3 regions of the Dickeya lacustris genome follow, and region 1 is predicted to be linked to each of the others. Evidence: predicted binding sites of a transcription regulator. Region 1 holds the regulator's gene; each other region holds the start of a gene.

Region 1 (5,683 bases):
CGCCTTGAGACATTGCTTGGTGAACATCGCTATCTGACCGGAGATAGCTTAACTGAAGCGGACATCCGACTGTGGACGACGTTGATCCGTTTTGATCCTGTCTACCACACGCACTTCAAATGTGATAAACGCCGCCTCACTGACTACCCTCATCTCTACGGCTATCTGCGTGAGATTTATCAAATGCCAGGCATCGCGGATACCGTCGATATGGATAACATTCGCCATCATTACTATCGCAGCCATGCCACGCTCAACCCACAGGGTATTATCTCCGTCGGGCCAGAGATTGATTTAACTGCGCCGCATGGCCGCGACAAGCGCGGCTAAGAGATGTCGCTTAACGCCTTGCGCCTCATCATCTGAGCACCGCTTATCACACTACCGGTTATCACACTCATGCCGGTTATCGTGGTGCTCCGACGGTGCGGCGTTTGCCATCATGATGCGTTAAAAATGCGGGGGATTTCGCGCAAGAACCAGGCTTTAGCTTCACCCATACTGTCACGTCGCCAGGCCATGATTATCTGCCCTTCCAGAATATTTTCCGGGCTGACCACCCGTAACCGGCCTTCAGCAATATCCTTAGCCACCATATCATAAGGCATAGTGGCTACACCGAGCCCGGCCAACAACGCCCGGCGTTTATCATCCAGCGAGCTGACGGTAAGCCGTGGCTGCTTGTCGAGTAGCTGCACAGTAAGCACAGGCCGTTCGCGCGCGGTGTCAGCAATTGCAATGCCGCGATATTTAACACGGCTCACTTCTGATAAGGGTTCGGGCTCGTCATGAATGGGATGATCCGGGCTTGCGACATAAACGTTTTTGATAGTGTAAAGCTTGCGGGTATTAATTTCAGATGACGATCGAAAATGCATATCCGGGGCAATCACGATATCCGCTTTCCCCTGCTCCAGCCGCTCCCAGGCACCCGCCAGCACTTCCGTCAATAAAGACACCTGCGTATTGGCTTTCAGCGACAACTTATCGAGCAGCGGAAAAATACGATCAATGGGAACCAACGCCTCCAGCACGATGGTCAGATGCGTTTCCCACCCTCTCGCCAGCGCTTCGGCATCCGTTGTCAATTTATCTGCGGCTTCCAGCAGGATGCGTCCCCGCTCCAGCAGCATGCGCCCCACGTTGGTAAACTTCGTACGATGCCCTGAGCGGTCAAACAGCACCACGTCCAGCTCATCTTCCAGCTTTTGCATGGTATAACTCAGCGCAGAAGGCACACGCCCCAGCTCATCCGCTGCTGCCGCAAAACTTCCCCGTCGGTCAATCGCATCCATTACGCGTAATGCTTCCAGTGTTAATGCCCGTTCCTTTGCCATGTTTCACTCATTCAGGATTTTTGAACGTGCCGACCAGATTAACTGGCTAACAATCCATCGTCCAGACAATTACTATCGCGTTATCAATAATTCTCAGGATCGAATACCATGATCATCAGTAGAGCAGCGAAACAATGCGGTCAGGCAGACTACGGCTGGCTACAGGCACGCTATACCTTTTCTTTCGGTCATTATTTCGATCCTGATTTATTGGGGTTTGCCTCGCTACGCGTCCTGAATCAGGAAGTGCTGGCTCCAGGAGCGGCTTTTCAACCAAGGACTTACCCGCGAGTGGATGTGCTGAATATCTTGCTGCAAGGGGAGGCCGAATACCGTGACAGTAATGGCAACCATATCAGAGCGAAAGCCGGTGACGCCTTACTGCTTGCCACGCAGCCTCATGTCAGCTACAGCGAGCACAATCTCAGTGAAAATACCGCGTTAACGCGACTGCAATTATGGCTGGATGCCTGCCCCATGCGGGAAAATCAGTGCGTACAACGCGCCACTCTAACGGATGCGCCTTACCAGTTGCTGGCCGCACCGGAAGAAACGGAGTCCGGTCTTCATCTGCGTCAGCAGGTATGGATACATCATCTGAATCTGGCAGCACAGACGCAGCACACACTGACGCTACATGGCAGCCGTGCTTACCTGCAATCTATCTACGGCACGGTGCATATTCAGGGAAATGGTGAAACAGCCCACACCTCTACGCCTGAGAAACCCTGTTCAAACTTGCTTCATTGCGGCGATGGCGCATTTGTGAAGCAGGAAAATAGCCTGACGCTCAAGGCTGAAACCGCGACCCGGTTATTGTTGATAGACCTCGCCGCCTGAGCCATACATCAGCCACCCCTATTCATGACATTCAGGCGTTATCCCGCTCCGGTTGCGCCTCGCCCCACGCCGATACCACATTTCGGTGTTTTAATTTAGTCATGGTAAGATGAGGAAATTATCTCAACCTCGCCTCAGGGTTACTGCAATGGATCCAACCAATCTGGACACTCTCCTTGCCCAGGCTGAACAGCTTTGCCAGCAACGTCATGTGCGCCTGACCCCACAGCGGCAGGAAGTGCTGCGTTTAATGGCACTGCAACATGGTGCCATCAGTGCGTATGATTTACTGGATCTACTGCGTCTGTCAGAGCCACAAGCTAAACCCCCCACCGTTTACCGCGCACTGGATTTTCTTCTGGAACAAGGTTTTATCCACAAAGTCGAATCGACAAATAGCTATGTTCTTTGTCATCACTTTGAAGAGCATAGCCACACTTCGGCGCTGTTTATCTGTGACCGCTGTGGCCAAGTCACTGAGCGTCAAACGCAAGGTATTGAAGAAACATTGCAGCAACTAGCCAGACAGTCAGGATTTGCGTTGCGTCATAGCGTGGTGGAAGCACACGGTTTATGCGGCGAGTGTCAGAAAGTGGAGTCTTGTGAACATCGGGATAGTTGCAGCCATGACCACAGCATTGTGGTAAAAAAACGCTGACTGCGCACGCCAGAGGCGGGTTGCAAGAAGGCTTGCTCAAGAGGACTGCTAATGTTGCGTGAGCCTACAGGCAGCTTGTAATACGAAGGCAAGCACGCCTATTTCCCCTGATACCGGAGTGTGAAGTGGCACAGCACTTCACACAACTCGTTGCACTATCAGGTTCTCTTTCACTTAGCTCTCTTTTCACCTGGCCTTCTTTTTACCTGGCTTTATTTGTCGTCTCTTGGATTTGTCGTCCTCTGGCGCGCGGTTTACCGTCGCGCTGTAGACTATGCTTGGTGATAGCCATCGGTGTTGATTGGTTTATGACTGAGGCTGAATACCATCGCACGCCAGAGGGCGTTAGCGCCGATGGAATAAGCTCGACAGAGACAACCTACCCGCCAATGAAAGAGATACGGTTATTATTCACAAACACATCTATTCATGAACACATCGCGGTAATGAGGGCATTACCCCCAGTTACTATTACGGATGACCCCGACAGCCAGCCCTTCAATGGAGAACGCCTGCTCGCGTAAATCAACCACAATAGGTGAAAACTCTTTGTTTTCCGCCAGCAACTGCACCACGTTACCCTGTTTTTTCAGGCGCTTAACTGTCACTTCATCATCAATGCGCGCCACCACAACCTGCCCATTGTGCACATCTTGTGTTTTATGTACCGCCAGTAGGTCTCCATCCAGGATGCCTATGTCTTTCATTGACATACCGCTGACACGCAGCAAAAAATCCGCACTGGGTTTAAACATGGCGGGGTCAACCTGATAGTGGCACTCAATATGCTGTTGCGCTAACAGCGGCTCACCGGCAGCCACGCGGCCAATCAGCGGCAACCCCAGATCTTCCTCTTCCATCAGTAGACGGATACCACGGGAAGCCCCGGTGACAATCTCAATCACGCCTTTACGCGCCAATGCTTTAAGATGCTCTTCAGCCGCATTCGGCGAACGAAAACCAAGCTGACTGGCAATCTCCGCCCGGGTCGGCGGCATACCACTTTGAGAGATATGATCGCGAATCAGGTCATAAACCTGCTGTTGCCTGGTAGTTAATGTTTTCATTCCGCCCCCTGTTTGTTTATACAGTTTCGCTGTGAGTATATACAGGGATACTGCCAATGGGAACCGCGATATCGCCTATTGCGCGGAATTTTCCGCGCTTATGCAAGCCATTACGCAAAACGGCTCCATAATAGCGACACCCAAACCACCGCAGCGAATAAGCAAGCGACCAAAACCGCAGCAGAACCGATGTCTTTTGCCCGCCCGGATAACTCGTGATACTCGAGGCCGACGCGATCGACCACCGCTTCAATCGCACTGTTCACCAGCTCAAACAGCACGATCAACACCACAGACCCTACCAACAACAACCGCTCCAGCGTGGAAACGGGCAATAGCCCTGCGACAATCACCGCCGCCAGCAACAATACAGACTCCTGACGAAATGCGGCTTCATGCTGCCACGCCTGCTTCAGACCTTGCAGGGAATACCCGGCAGCTTTGACAATGCGAGTCATTCCTGTTGTCTTATTCATGATAACTCCACCTGTAATTTGTGATTGGCCGCAATTTTAACGCGTCCACATGATTGCATCACCACAGATATCCTGTTGGGTTTCTGTTATCCTTGGCGCGCATTGCTAACAAGAGGCTTTTGGTTGTTATGTCAGGTTGGCGTAAAATTTACTACAAGTTACTGAATTTCCCTCTAAAACTCTTAGTAAAGAGTAAGGTTATTCCACAGGACCCCGTTAACGAGCAACGTCTGGATCCTTCAAGGCCAATATTTTATGTGCTGCCTTACAGTTCTAAGGCAGACCTGCTGACGTTGCGTACAAAGTGTCTGGAGCTAAACCTGCCAGACCCACTGCAACCCCAGTATATTGATGGCAAAACGCTGCCTAGCTATGTTTTCGTCAGCGACGGCCCGCGCCTGTTTCGCTATTACGTGCCGAAACAACAGTCCATCAAGCTGTTTCACGACTATCTGGATTTGCACCGCAATAACCCAGAGCTGGATATACAGATGGTGCCTGTTGCAGTGATGTTCGGTCGCTCTCCTGGGCGGGAAGGCCAGCATCAGGGCATGCCGCATCTGCGCTTGTTAAACGGGATTGAGAAGCTGTTTGCCGTTTTATGGCTGGGGCGTGACAGCTTCGTGCGCTTCTCGGTGCCGGTATCCCTGCGTTACATGGCAACAGAGCATGGCACGGATAAAACCATCGCCCACAAACTGGCACGCGTAGCCCGCATGCACTTCTCTCGCCTGCGATTAGCGACAGTCGGCCCAAGGTTGCCCGTGCGTCAGGCGCTGTTTAATCAACTGCTGGCTTCCCGGGCAATTGCCAAGGCGATTGATGACGAAGCGCGCGTCAAAAAAATCTCCCATGATAAGGCCCAGCAAAACGCGATCACGCTGCTTGAAGAGATAGCCGCTGATTTCTCTTATGAAGCGGTCAGGCTCTCTGACCGGGTTCTGAGCTGGACGTGGAACCGGTTATATCAGGGCATCAACGTACATAATGCCGAACGCGTGCGTCAGTTAGCGCAAGACGGCCATGAAATCGTTTATGTGCCTTGTCACCGTAGTCATATGGACTATCTGTTGTTGTCTTATGTCCTTTACCATCAGGGGCTGGTTCCGCCACATATTGCGGCTGGCATCAACCTGAATTTCTGGCCAGCAGGCCCGATATTCCGCCGCCTTGGCGCATTCTTTATCCGCCGTACCTTCAAAGGGAACAAGCTCTATTCCACCTTGTTCCGCGAATACCTGGGGGAATTGTTCACCCGTGGCTATTCCGTCGAATATTTTGTTGAAGGCGGCCGCTCACGCACCG
Region 2 (5,683 bases), 1.4 Mb from region 1:
CCCCGATCCAGAATCGGTTTCAGGAACCGGGCAGTGTGGGATTGTTCGCACTGGGCTACCGTTTCCGGCGTGCCGGACACCAGAATCTCGCCGCCGCCGCTGCCCCCTTCCGGCCCCAGATCGACAATCCAGTCGGCGGTTTTGATAACATCCAGATTGTGCTCAATCACCACAATGGTGTTGCCCTGGTCGCGCAGCTGGTGCAACACCTCCAGCAGTTGCTGGATATCGGCAAAGTGCAGCCCGGTGGTCGGCTCGTCCAGAATATACAGCGTCTGGCCGGTGCCACGTTTTGACAGCTCACGCGCCAGCTTCACGCGCTGCGCTTCGCCACCAGACAAAGTGGTGGCCGACTGCCCCAGCCGGATATACGACAAGCCGACGTCGATTAGCGTTTGCAGCTTACGCGCCAGCGCCGGAATGGCATCAAAGAACTCGCGGGCATCTTCGATGGTCATCTCCAGCACTTCGTGGATGCTCTTGCCCTTGTATTTAATCTCCAGCGTTTCGCGGTTATAGCGTTTGCCTTTGCACTGGTCACAGGGCACGTAAATATCTGGCAGAAAATGCATTTCCACCTTGATCACCCCATCGCCCTGGCAGGCTTCACAGCGGCCACCGCGCACGTTAAAGCTGAAACGGCCAGGGTTATAGCCACGGCTGCGCGCTTCCGGTACACCGGCGAACAGCTCGCGGATCGGCGTGAACACGCCGGTGTAAGTAGCCGGGTTGGAGCGCGGGGTTCGACCGATCGGGCTTTGATCGATATCGATCACCTTATCGAACTGCTCCAGCCCTTGAATCTCGCGGTACGGTGCCGGTTCGTTCAGCTCGCCGCCGTTAAGCTGGCGCTGGGCAATCGGGAACAGCGTGTCGTTAATCAGCGTCGATTTACCGGAGCCGGACACCCCGGTAATACAGGTGAACAGGCCAACCGGCAGCGTCAGCGTCACGTCTTTGAGGTTGTTGCCGCGCGCACCAATCAGTTTTAACACCTTCGAGGGATCGCCCTGTACGCGCTGCGCCGGAATGGCGATTTTGCGCGCGCCGCTCAGGTATTGGCCGGTCAGCGATTCCGGCACCGCCATAATCTGCGTGGCCGTACCTTCGGCAATCACCTGACCGCCGTGTACACCCGCGCCGGGGCCGATATCGATAATGTGGTCAGCGGCGCGAATCGCATCTTCATCGTGTTCCACCACGATAACCGTATTGCCGAGATTACGCAGGTGAATCAACGTTTCCAGCAGGCGCTCGTTATCGCGCTGGTGCAGGCCGATTGACGGCTCATCGAGCACATACATCACCCCCACCAGCCCGGCACCGATTTGGCTCGCCAGACGAATACGCTGCGCTTCGCCGCCCGACAAAGTTTCCGCCGAGCGCGACAGCGACAGGTAATTCAGCCCCACGTTGACCAGAAAACGCAGCCTGTCACCAATCTCTTTCAGCACTTTTTCGGCGATTTTCGCCCGCTGGCCGCTCAGTTTGATGTTTTCGAAAAAGGTCAGCGCATGGCCGATGCTCATGTCGGCAATCTGCGGTAGCGTGGTCTGCTCCACGTAGACGTGGCGCGCCTCTTCACGCAGACGCGTACCGTGACAGCTGGCGCACGAGCGGTTGCTGATAAATTTCGCCAGTTCCTCACGCACAGCGGTCGATTCGGTTTCCTTGTAGCGGCGCTCCATATTGTTGAGCACCCCTTCAAACGGGTGGCGACGCACCGAAGTATCACCGCGATCGTTGATGTACTTGAATTCGATATTTTCTTTGCCGGAACCGTAAAGAATCACTTTCTGAATCGATGCGCTAAGGCTGTCGAACGGCGCTTCCACGTCAAATTCATAGTGTTCCGCCAGCGAACGCAGCATCTGAAAATAGTAGAAGTTACGGCGATCCCAGCCGCGAATCGCGCCACCGGCCAGCGACAGCTCGCCGTTTTGCACCACGCGCGCCGGGTCAAAAAACTGCTGCACGCCCAGCCCGTCACAGGTCGGGCAGGCTCCCGCCGGGTTGTTAAAGGAAAACAGCCGGGGCTCCAGCTCATGCATGCTATAGCCACACACCGGGCAGGCAAAATTGGCGGAGAACAACAGCTCAGGCGCGTTCGGATCGTCCATATCCGCCACCACTGCGCTGCCGCCAGACAGCTCCAGCGCGGTTTCAAACGACTCGGCGAGGCGCTGCGCCAGATCGTCACGTACCTTGAAGCGATCCACCACCACTTCGATAGTGTGTTTTTTCTGCAATTCCAGTTTCGGCGGATCGGAAAGATCGCACACCTCGCCGTCGATACGGGCACGGATGTAACCCTGCGTCGCCAGATTTTCCAGCGTTTTGGTGTGCTCGCCTTTGCGATCTTTCACGACCGGAGCCAGCAGCATCAGCCGTTTGCCTTCCGGCTGGGCCAGCACGTTATCCACCATCTGGCTGACGGTTTGCGCATCCAGCGGAATATCGTGTTCTGGACAGCGCGGCTCGCCAACGCGGGCAAACAGCAGACGCAGATAATCGTGGATTTCAGTGATGGTGCCGACGGTAGAACGCGGGTTGTGCGAGGTAGATTTCTGCTCGATGGAAATGGCGGGCGACAACCCTTCAATATGATCGACATCCGGTTTTTCCATCAGCGACAGGAACTGACGCGCATAAGCCGAGAGCGACTCGACATAACGACGCTGACCTTCAGCATACAGCGTGTCAAACGCCAGTGAGGATTTGCCAGAACCGGATAACCCTGTCACGACGATCAGTTTATCGCGCGGAATAATCAGGTTGATATTCTTCAGGTTATGGGTTCGGGCACCACGAATTTCTATCTTATCCATGCACACTTTTCTCGCAAAAGACACCGTGTTGGCCCCGGCACACCGGCTGTATGCCAAAGAAAGCCAGTAGAAACGATCGATTATGGCACAAACAAAACTGAATGGATATCCAGTATCTGACGGCAATGTTCATCGCCGGGAAATAAAGAATGCGGCACGGCTCGCGGGTATTATCTGTCACGGTGGCGTGATAGAATTGATCGCTTAAACTTTAAAAAAGTGATTCTTCAGGAGACACCAAATGGCCAGCAGAGGCGTTAACAAAGTGATTCTTATCGGCAATCTGGGTCAAGACCCGGAAGTTCGCTACATGCCGAACGGCGGTGCGGTCGCCAACCTGACTCTGGCCACGTCAGACAGCTGGCGCGATAAGCAGACCGGCGAGCAGAAAGAGCGCACCGAGTGGCACCGTGTTGCCCTTTACGGCAAGCTGGCGGAAATCGCCGGTGAATACCTGCGTAAAGGCTCTCAGGTGTATATCGAAGGTCAGTTGCGCACCCGTAAATGGCAGGATCAGGGCGGCCAGGATCGCTACACCACTGAAGTTGTGGTCGATATCTCCGGCAGCATGCAAATGTTGGGCGGCCGTAACGGTGGCGGCGCACCTGCGGGTGGCAACATGGGCGGCGGCAATATGGGCGGTAACGCACCACAAGGTGGCTGGGGCCAACCGCAACAGCCGCAGCAAGCCAACCAGTTCAGCGGCGGCGGCCAGTCCCGTGCGCAGCAAAGCGCGCCGATGCCAGGCAACGAACCGCCAATGGATTTTGACGACGATATTCCGTTCTGATAACCGCGTTATTCTCCATACACTGCGCCCTGTAAAAACAGGGCGTTGTTTTATGGCCACCCTTTTTATGACCACCCGTCTTTTGTATCCGCCGTATCAACTCTCTTTCGCGTCAAAGGCGTCGCCAATCGCATAGTAATGGCCACCGGCCACATGGTGCAGGCTGCGCAACATAGGGTCGGCATCCTCGAAATGCCAGTGACCGTCACTAAAGACTCGTGAGTCGGCCCAGGCTCCCACCACCTCGCCGATAAACAGATCGTAGGTTTGCTGGTTGTGAGGCTCAGGGATCAGTTTGCACAATAACCAGGCCGCGCATCCTGCCACCAAAGGGACATCCGACTCGCTGCGACGAAACAGTTCCACCTGACAGCGCGCCAGCTTGTCCGGGTCATTGCGCAGGCTGATGCTGCCAACCTGATTCGTCAACGCCAGCTGCGCCACCGTTGGCACCTGAATAGCGAAATAGCCGCTATTTTCCAGCAGTTCGCGAGTTTTCGTTGCCTTATCGAGTACCACCGTCAGTTTTGCCGGGGTGAAGTCTAACCCGCAGCACCAGGCGGCCGCCATCACATCATCAATGCCGGCATGACTGGCAGACACCAGCACCGTCGGCCCGTGATTAATCAGCCGATACGCTTTTGCCAATTCAACCGGTAACATTTCGCTATTCATATCTCATCCTGCTTTATGGGGTTTTCCTTAACGTCATACCAGGCGTTCAGGGGTTATCGTTTGTATGCCAGCGACGGGCTGTAGCGCTGCTGTCAGCAATGCCTCTGCAATACGTCCCGCCGGGTTAATACGCCAGCGTGGTGGCAGCAACGGATGTAGCGCGCGCAGTAACTGCTGTGCCGCCCATTCGCCGGGCCGACGCTCATCGCGCTCACCGCCAATTAACCCAGGTCGCACCGAGGTGAGTGAGGAAAATCCCACCGCAGCCAGATCGCGCTCCAGTTCGCCTTTCACCCGGTTGTAGAAAAAACGCGAGGCGGCGTTAGCGCCCGCCGCCGAATTCAGTACGTAGGTCGGCGTTCCCTGTGCATGAGCCAGCCGCGCAACGGCCAATGGGTAGTCGTGATCGACCCGGTAAAACGCCGCCTGACTGCCTGTGGTTTTGATGGTGGAGCCGAGCGTGCAAATCACCGCATCCACCTGCCACCACGCGGCGTCTTGCGGCAGATGTTCAAAATCCACCCGTGGCGCCAGCAGCTTATCGTGCGCCGGTAATTCACGCCGCACCGGTGCCACCACCTGAGCAATACGCGAGTCAGCCAGTGCCTGTAATAACACCTGTTGCCCCACCAGCCCGGTTGCGCCGACCAGTAATAATCGCATGCTGATTTCTCTGTTTGAGGTTAGGGAGCGAAACGACATCGCCATAATGGCAAAATACGCTAACAGAGCGTGCTCTGAATTGTATAAATGCATCAGGCAAGCCGCATGTCCTGACTTAGGTGAACGCACCATACAAGTTTTGCACCAATGCATTCACCTATCGTATCCATTCAGCTCAAATGTTAACTATGGGTTACAAACAATTTTTTTACCTTCAATTTTCGAGAATTTGAGTTTCTTGTCATCGACTATCCAGGCTTGCTTAACCTGTTTTGGCCACGGCGTCTCCTCTGACGGAATGAACGTAATCGCCGTGCTATAAGAATTCGTGTCGTCAACATCGCAAGAAACGATTTTCGATGCAGGATTTTCTTTTGGCAAAGGAGACATCAATACATCCTTAACGACGCTACGGCGTTCAAGCAGTAAATATTCTCGGCCGCATATTTGCCAGAAAGTCAATGTCCAGGGATCACCGTCTTTTTCCATTCCAAATGCACCATGATTTTCCAGACCAATGTTTTTGTATCTACCTTCGATAGTAACAACCCGATCGTTTGGCGTATGACGCCCGATTAATGCTGAGGGAATATCAGTATTGCAGGTAACACCATCAAACCATTTTTCAGCACCCGTTGCGTATGATGAAACGAGCGCAAGGCTTAAGAGAAAAAAAAGAGAGCGACCAAGTGTCATGTAAACAGCCTCCAGACAGATAAAAGAAAAA
Region 3 (5,683 bases), 1.7 Mb from region 1:
CATTAGAAACCCCCACATAGCGAATTTTGCCCGCTCTGACCTGTTCGCTCAGGGCTTCCAGGGTTTCGAGCAGGGTGACGGCTGGTTTTTCGCTGGTGTATTGATAATTGAGTTTCCCAAAGCAGTTGGTCTGGCGCTGCGGCCAGTGCAACTGGTAGAGGTCGATATAATCGGTATTCAGGCGCTTTAAGCTCTCATCCAGCGCTGCGCGGATATTTTTGCGATCCAGCGCCTGCTGCGGGCGCAGGCTGTTGTCATTGGTGCGTACCGGGCCTGCTACTTTGCTTGCAATGATCAGTTTTTCTCGCCCGCCACGGCTTTTCAGCCAGGAGCCGATATAACTCTCTGTCAGTCCCTGAGTTTCTGAGCGCGGCGGCACCGGGTAAATTTCTGCGGTGTCAATCAGGTTTACCCCGCTGGCGACAGCAAGATCCAATTGAGCATGCGCATCCGCTTCGCTGTTCTGTTCACCGAAGGTCATGGTGCCAAGTGCCAGCGTACTGACTTCCAGACTGCTGTGGGGAATACGATGATAGTGCATTGCAGTTTCCTTTTTATTCTTCTGAATAAGGTAGGTGCCTGTGGCACCTCACTGGCGACTATAACCAAGCCGAGGCGAGGGGGGAAGCTTCTTTATACCGGAAAAATCAGGAGAAAAACGGTGAGAACGGTGCGGCCAGGTAAGGCGTTTCCCGTGAGGAGCGCAAAGCGTCACATGGCTTCAGCGCTCAATAACTTGAGAGACATCGTCATGACGAATCTGATGTGATGTGCCATCTTCATCAGTATAACTGAGCAGGCCGGTAGCCGGGTCGAGAGCCGGTTTTCCTTGTGCTAATAGCATCTGCCCTTCTTTGGTGGCGATGACATAGTGGCGGGTACAACCACTGAGCAGAAAGAGAGACATCAGCACGAAAGCCGAGATAAACCGGTGGTGCATACCAAATGTACCTGTTATTTAGCAAAAAAATTGAACGTCTTGTCAGTCTAGCAAAGCGTTATCAGATTGTGGTTAGGATTTAAGGTAAAAAAATTAAAAAGATAGTTAAAAAGAGAGAGGGAAATAGCGTGTTGGCGTTTTCCCTCTCATATTTTACTGATTTTAGACTGCTTATCCTGCGTGAATCACGGCTTTTTAGCCCGAATAAGATTGAGCGCTTCGACTGACATTGAGAAGAACATGGCGAAATAGATATACCCTTTCGGTACATGAATATCGACGCTTTCCAATATCAGTGTAAAGCCGACCAGAATCAGGAAAGCCAGCGCCAGCATTTTTACTGAAGGGTGCCTGTCAACAAATTCGCCAATCGTTCGCGCGGAAAACATCATGACTCCGACGGCAATCACCACCGCAGACATCATGATAAACAGGTGGTCAGACAGGCCGACGGCGGTAATTACCGAATCCAGACTAAAGATGATGTCTAGCAGCATAATCTGCACGATAGCGCCCAGAAAGGAGTGTACCTGTGTGGTGTTGGCTTCGCCGCCACCCTCAATGGTTTCATGAATCTCTTTGCTGGATTTCCAGATAAGAAACAAGCCACCAAGAAATAAGATGAGGTCACGGGCTGAAATCTCCTGGCCAAAAACGCTAAACAGCGGATTGGTCAGCTTGATAACCCAGGCGATAGACGCCAGCAACCCAAGACGCATGAGCATTGCACCCATTAATCCGATGCGGCGGGCTCTATTTTGTTGATGTTTGGGGAGTTTGGCGACGACCAGTGATAAAAAAATGATGTTATCAATACCCAGAACAATTTCCAGCAGGGTGAGCGTCGCCAGAGCCAGCCAGGCGTTAGGGTCTGCAATCCAATCGAACATTATCTCAGTGCATCCTTAAACGAATCGTAAATGAGTATTATCTCTGCCTCACGGTTACTCAGGCAAGCGGGATTTATGCTGTCAGAGAGGGACATGGGGGTGAGCGCGAGTTACAGCAAAAAATGGCGCGCTAATAATGGCGTCGTAAAGGTTTTCTTCAGATAAAAACCGCGAGGGAGAGTCATGATGGGCTGGCCGTGTTCCCCAATCGCTTCGGTTAAGATACGGCTGTTAGCGGCTTTGGGACGCAGTTGCAGCACTTCGCCGTGACGCGCGGTGATACTCTCCACTTTTCCCAGCACAATCAAATCCATCAACTCTTCCCAATCCTGGCGCAACAGCCTCTCTTCCTCTTCATTTGGACTCCACAGCAAAGGAGAACCGATATGGCGCTCGCCCAACGGGATGGAGCGCGACCCCTCAACGGGAATCCACAACACTCTGGCCAGTTTTCGACGTACATGACTGTTCTGCCAGATTACGCCGCTATTGCCGGTCAGGGGGGCGACACAGACAAACGTTGTTTCCAGCGGGCGTCCTTGTTCATCAATGGGGATAGTTTTGAGTTCTACGCCGAGCTCGGGAAAATCTTGCTCGGGCTTGCTGCCAGCGTTGGCGCCAAGAAAACGCTCCAGTAAGGTGCCAATCCAGCCTTTATCTCGCTTGAGGTTGGCGGGCAGCGGCAGCCGGGCAAACCGGGCTAGCTCGGCAAGTGAATAGCCCGCCAGTGCTTGTGCGCGTTGCATAAGCGCACGTTCGCTATCCGGTGGCTGCTGATGAAGTATTGGAGTCTGCATGACGCGCTCATCGGTTATTGAAGGTTTTGGTTAAAAAATAACCGCCAATATCGCCGAATTACCGTGAACGGTATACTGCGGCGATAAAAAACAATAATAGCATGATTCTGCTGTGATTTTTCCTATCATCGATGGCGTGAAGATCATGCCTTCAGGTTTTGTTCATGACAAGCCACCGACAATGAACAGGATTTTACACTATGTTATCCACAGATTTTTGGGATAACCGGGATAACCCACGATCACTGTTTTGATTTACAGCCTTGACGAGGGGCGTATTTACTGGTTCTGGCGGTTTTTTGTCTGCTTTTCGTCTGGGCGCTGTGGATAACGGCCCGGTCGCGCGATCTTTAGCCATTTTGAATGTTGCGCGCGATCACAGTTGGTGGATGAGACGAAAAAATGCCGTCAATGAGGTTTAATTAGTTGAAAGGAAATAGCTATTTTTTCTGATTTCTGACGAGCTAAATTAAGTTGAAACAGGTTTTACGCACTTTTTCATGATGTTCTTCACAAAGATGTCCACAGAAAAAGTGAATAAAATACCTTGTTCACTGGCGAGATGTTTATAACTTGGCAATCATCTGTGGGTTAACCGCGTTTTATCAGTCAAAGAAGGGAAAAAAGGGGCAATGAGACGCTTATCAGGATGGATGTGAAGCGGGAGTTTACCGTCTGTCAGGAGTGTGAAACAATCGGGTCATCTTTACATTCTTGTTTACTGAGGTAGTCCGGTGATCGACGATGATGGCTACCGCCCGAATGTTGGTATTGTCATTTGTAATCGGCAGGGCCAGGTATTGTGGGCTCGTCGCTACGGCCAGCACTCCTGGCAGTTTCCCCAGGGGGGAATAAACCCAGGAGAAAGCGCGGAACAGGCCATGTACCGTGAGCTGTTCGAGGAAGTGGGACTGCGGAAAAAGGACGTTCGTATTTTGGCTTCCACACGAAGCTGGTTGCGCTATAAATTGCCAAAACGTTTGGTGCGTTGGGATACAAAACCGGTGTGTATCGGCCAAAAGCAGAAATGGTTTCTGCTACAGTTAATGTGTAATGAGTCTGATATTAATATGCAAAGCAGCGGTACGCCGGAGTTTGATGGCTGGCGCTGGGTGAGCTATTGGTATCCGGTGCGTCAGGTTGTGTCGTTCAAACGTGATGTTTACCGAAAAGTGATGAAGGAATTTGCGGCTGCGGTTATTCAATTACAGGAAAATTCGGCTGTTAAAATCCCCTCTGGTGCCCGGCGAAAACGAGGATAATTCGATTTATCATGATGCTCACGCGACTGCGAGAAATTATCGAGAAAGTGGCTGCCGCAGCCCGGTTGAGTGATGCATTAGAAATTTTGGTAAATGAAACCTGTCAGGCGATGGACACCGAGGTCTGCTCCATTTATCTGGCGGATAATGACCGTCAATGCTACTACCTGATGGCGACGCGCGGGCTGAAAAAACCGCGCGGCCGCACCATTACTCTGGCCTTTGGCCAGGGGATCGTTGGTCTGGTTGGTGAGCGCGCCGAGCCCATCAATCTGGCTGATGCCCAAAGCCACCCCAGTTTTAAGTTTATTCCCGCCGTTCGTGAACAGCACTTTCGCTCGTTTCTGGGTGTACCGGTTATTCATCGGCGTCAATTGCTGGGTGTACTGGTGGTACAGCAGCGTGAACATCGCCAGTTTGATAAGAACGAAGAGTCATTTATGGTGACGCTGGCGACCCAAATGGCGGCTATTTTGTCTCAGTCACAAATGAAAGCGCTGTTTGGTCAATACCGGCAAACGCGAATTAAAGCAATGGTGGCCTCTTCCGGCGTGGCGATTGCACCGGGCTGGCAGGATCGCAGTCAACCATCGCTGGAGCTGGTGTTCCCGGCCTCAAGTCTTGATAGCGATCGTGAACGATCTCGCTTAGTGGTGGCGATGGAAGAAGCCGCCGCCGAATTTCGCCGTTTTAGCAAGCGCTTTAGCGCCAGTGCGCAAAAAGAGAGCGCCGCTATTTTTGATTTCTACTCTCATCTGCTTAACGATGCGCGCCTGAAACGCGATCTGTTTCAGGAAGTGGATACCGGTAGCGTAGCCGAATGGGCGGTAAAAGTGGTGATTGAGCGCTTTGCTGCCCAGTTCGCCAGCCTGCAAGATACTTACCTGCGTGATCGCTCCAGCGATTTACGGGCGCTTGGCCAGCGCTTGCTGTTTCATCTTGATGATAACGCGCAAAGTAACGGCCAGTGGCCGGAACGCTTTATTCTGGTTGCTGATGAACTAACGGCCACCTTGCTGGCCGAAGTGCCGCAGGAGCGGCTGGCAGGTGTCGTCGCCTATGACGGGGCTGCCAATTCTCATGCCGCCATTATGGTGCGAGCCATGGGGATCCCGACCCTGATGGATGCGGATATCCAGCCTGAGCTATTGCATCAGCGCTTGCTGGTGCTGGATGGATACCGGGGGGAGTTACTGGTTGACCCAGAACCGGTGCTGGTGCAGGAGTATCAGCGTCTGCTGAGTGAGGAAAACGAGCTGACCCGGCTGGCGGAAGACGATATGGAACGCCCGGCGGTGCTGAAAACCGGTGAGCGCATGGAAGTGATGCTCAATGCCGGTTTGAGTGCAGAGCATGAGAAACGCTTTATCAATCAAGTTGATGGAGTGGGTTTGTACCGTACGGAAATTCCTTTCATGCTGCAAAATGGCTTCCCTTCGGAAGAAGAGCAGATGATGCAGTACGAAGGGATGCTGCGTTTATACCCCTCGCGCCCAGTCATGTTGCGTACGCTGGATATCGGGGCGGATAAGCAGTTGCCTTATCTGCCTATCAGCGAAGAAAACCCGTGCCTTGGCTGGCGTGGCATTCGCGTCACGCTCGATCAACCGGAAATTTTTATGATTCAGGTGCGCGCGATGCTGCGCGCTAATGCGCATATTGGCAACCTTCGCATTCTGCTGCCGATGATAAACAGCCTTGATGAAATTGACGAAGCAAAAAGGCTGATTGAGCGGGCGCAGGCGGAAGTGTCTGAAACGCTAGGCTTTCCTGTTCCCAGGCCGCGTATTGGTA

Evidence for each region. The regulator LexA, encoded in region 1, represses DNA repair genes until DNA is damaged. The targets are predictions, from matches to a motif close to TNCTGTATGTACATACAGNA.
Region 2: uvrA (excinuclease ABC subunit UvrA) is a predicted target of LexA. The motif match lies at 2,924-2,943, and genes of this name have one in related genera.
Region 3: mutH (DNA mismatch repair endonuclease MutH) is a predicted target of LexA. The motif match lies at 2,871-2,890, and genes of this name have one in related genera.

What each region holds. Positions count from the first base shown of each region.
Region 1 covers NZ_CP114280.1:1,953,843-1,959,525, forward strand. The annotation lists gene O1Q98_RS08820 (glutathione S-transferase family protein) at 1-330, shown strand, start outside; gene O1Q98_RS08825 (LysR family transcriptional regulator) at 441-1,337, opposite strand; gene O1Q98_RS08830 (pirin family protein) at 1,446-2,177, shown strand; gene zur (zinc uptake transcriptional repressor Zur) at 2,326-2,835, shown strand; gene lexA (transcriptional repressor LexA) at 3,291-3,902, opposite strand; gene O1Q98_RS08845 (diacylglycerol kinase) at 4,013-4,378, opposite strand; partial or broken gene plsB (glycerol-3-phosphate 1-O-acyltransferase PlsB) at 4,507-5,683, shown strand, end outside.
Region 2 covers NZ_CP114280.1:3,315,341-3,321,023, reverse strand. The annotation lists gene uvrA (excinuclease ABC subunit UvrA) at 1-2,828, opposite strand, end outside; gene O1Q98_RS15005 (single-stranded DNA-binding protein) at 3,070-3,618, shown strand; gene O1Q98_RS15000 (flavin reductase family protein) at 3,715-4,293, opposite strand; gene O1Q98_RS14995 (Rossmann-fold NAD(P)-binding domain-containing protein) at 4,327-4,956, opposite strand; gene O1Q98_RS14990 (hypothetical protein) at 5,143-5,652, opposite strand.
Region 3 covers NZ_CP114280.1:3,664,743-3,670,425, forward strand. The annotation lists gene O1Q98_RS16565 (NADP(H)-dependent aldo-keto reductase) at 1-541, opposite strand, end outside; gene O1Q98_RS16570 (YgdI/YgdR family lipoprotein) at 722-940, opposite strand; gene O1Q98_RS16575 (TerC family protein) at 1,126-1,830, opposite strand; gene mutH (DNA mismatch repair endonuclease MutH) at 1,941-2,627, opposite strand; gene rppH (RNA pyrophosphohydrolase) at 3,362-3,889, shown strand; gene ptsP (phosphoenolpyruvate--protein phosphotransferase) at 3,904-5,683, shown strand, end outside.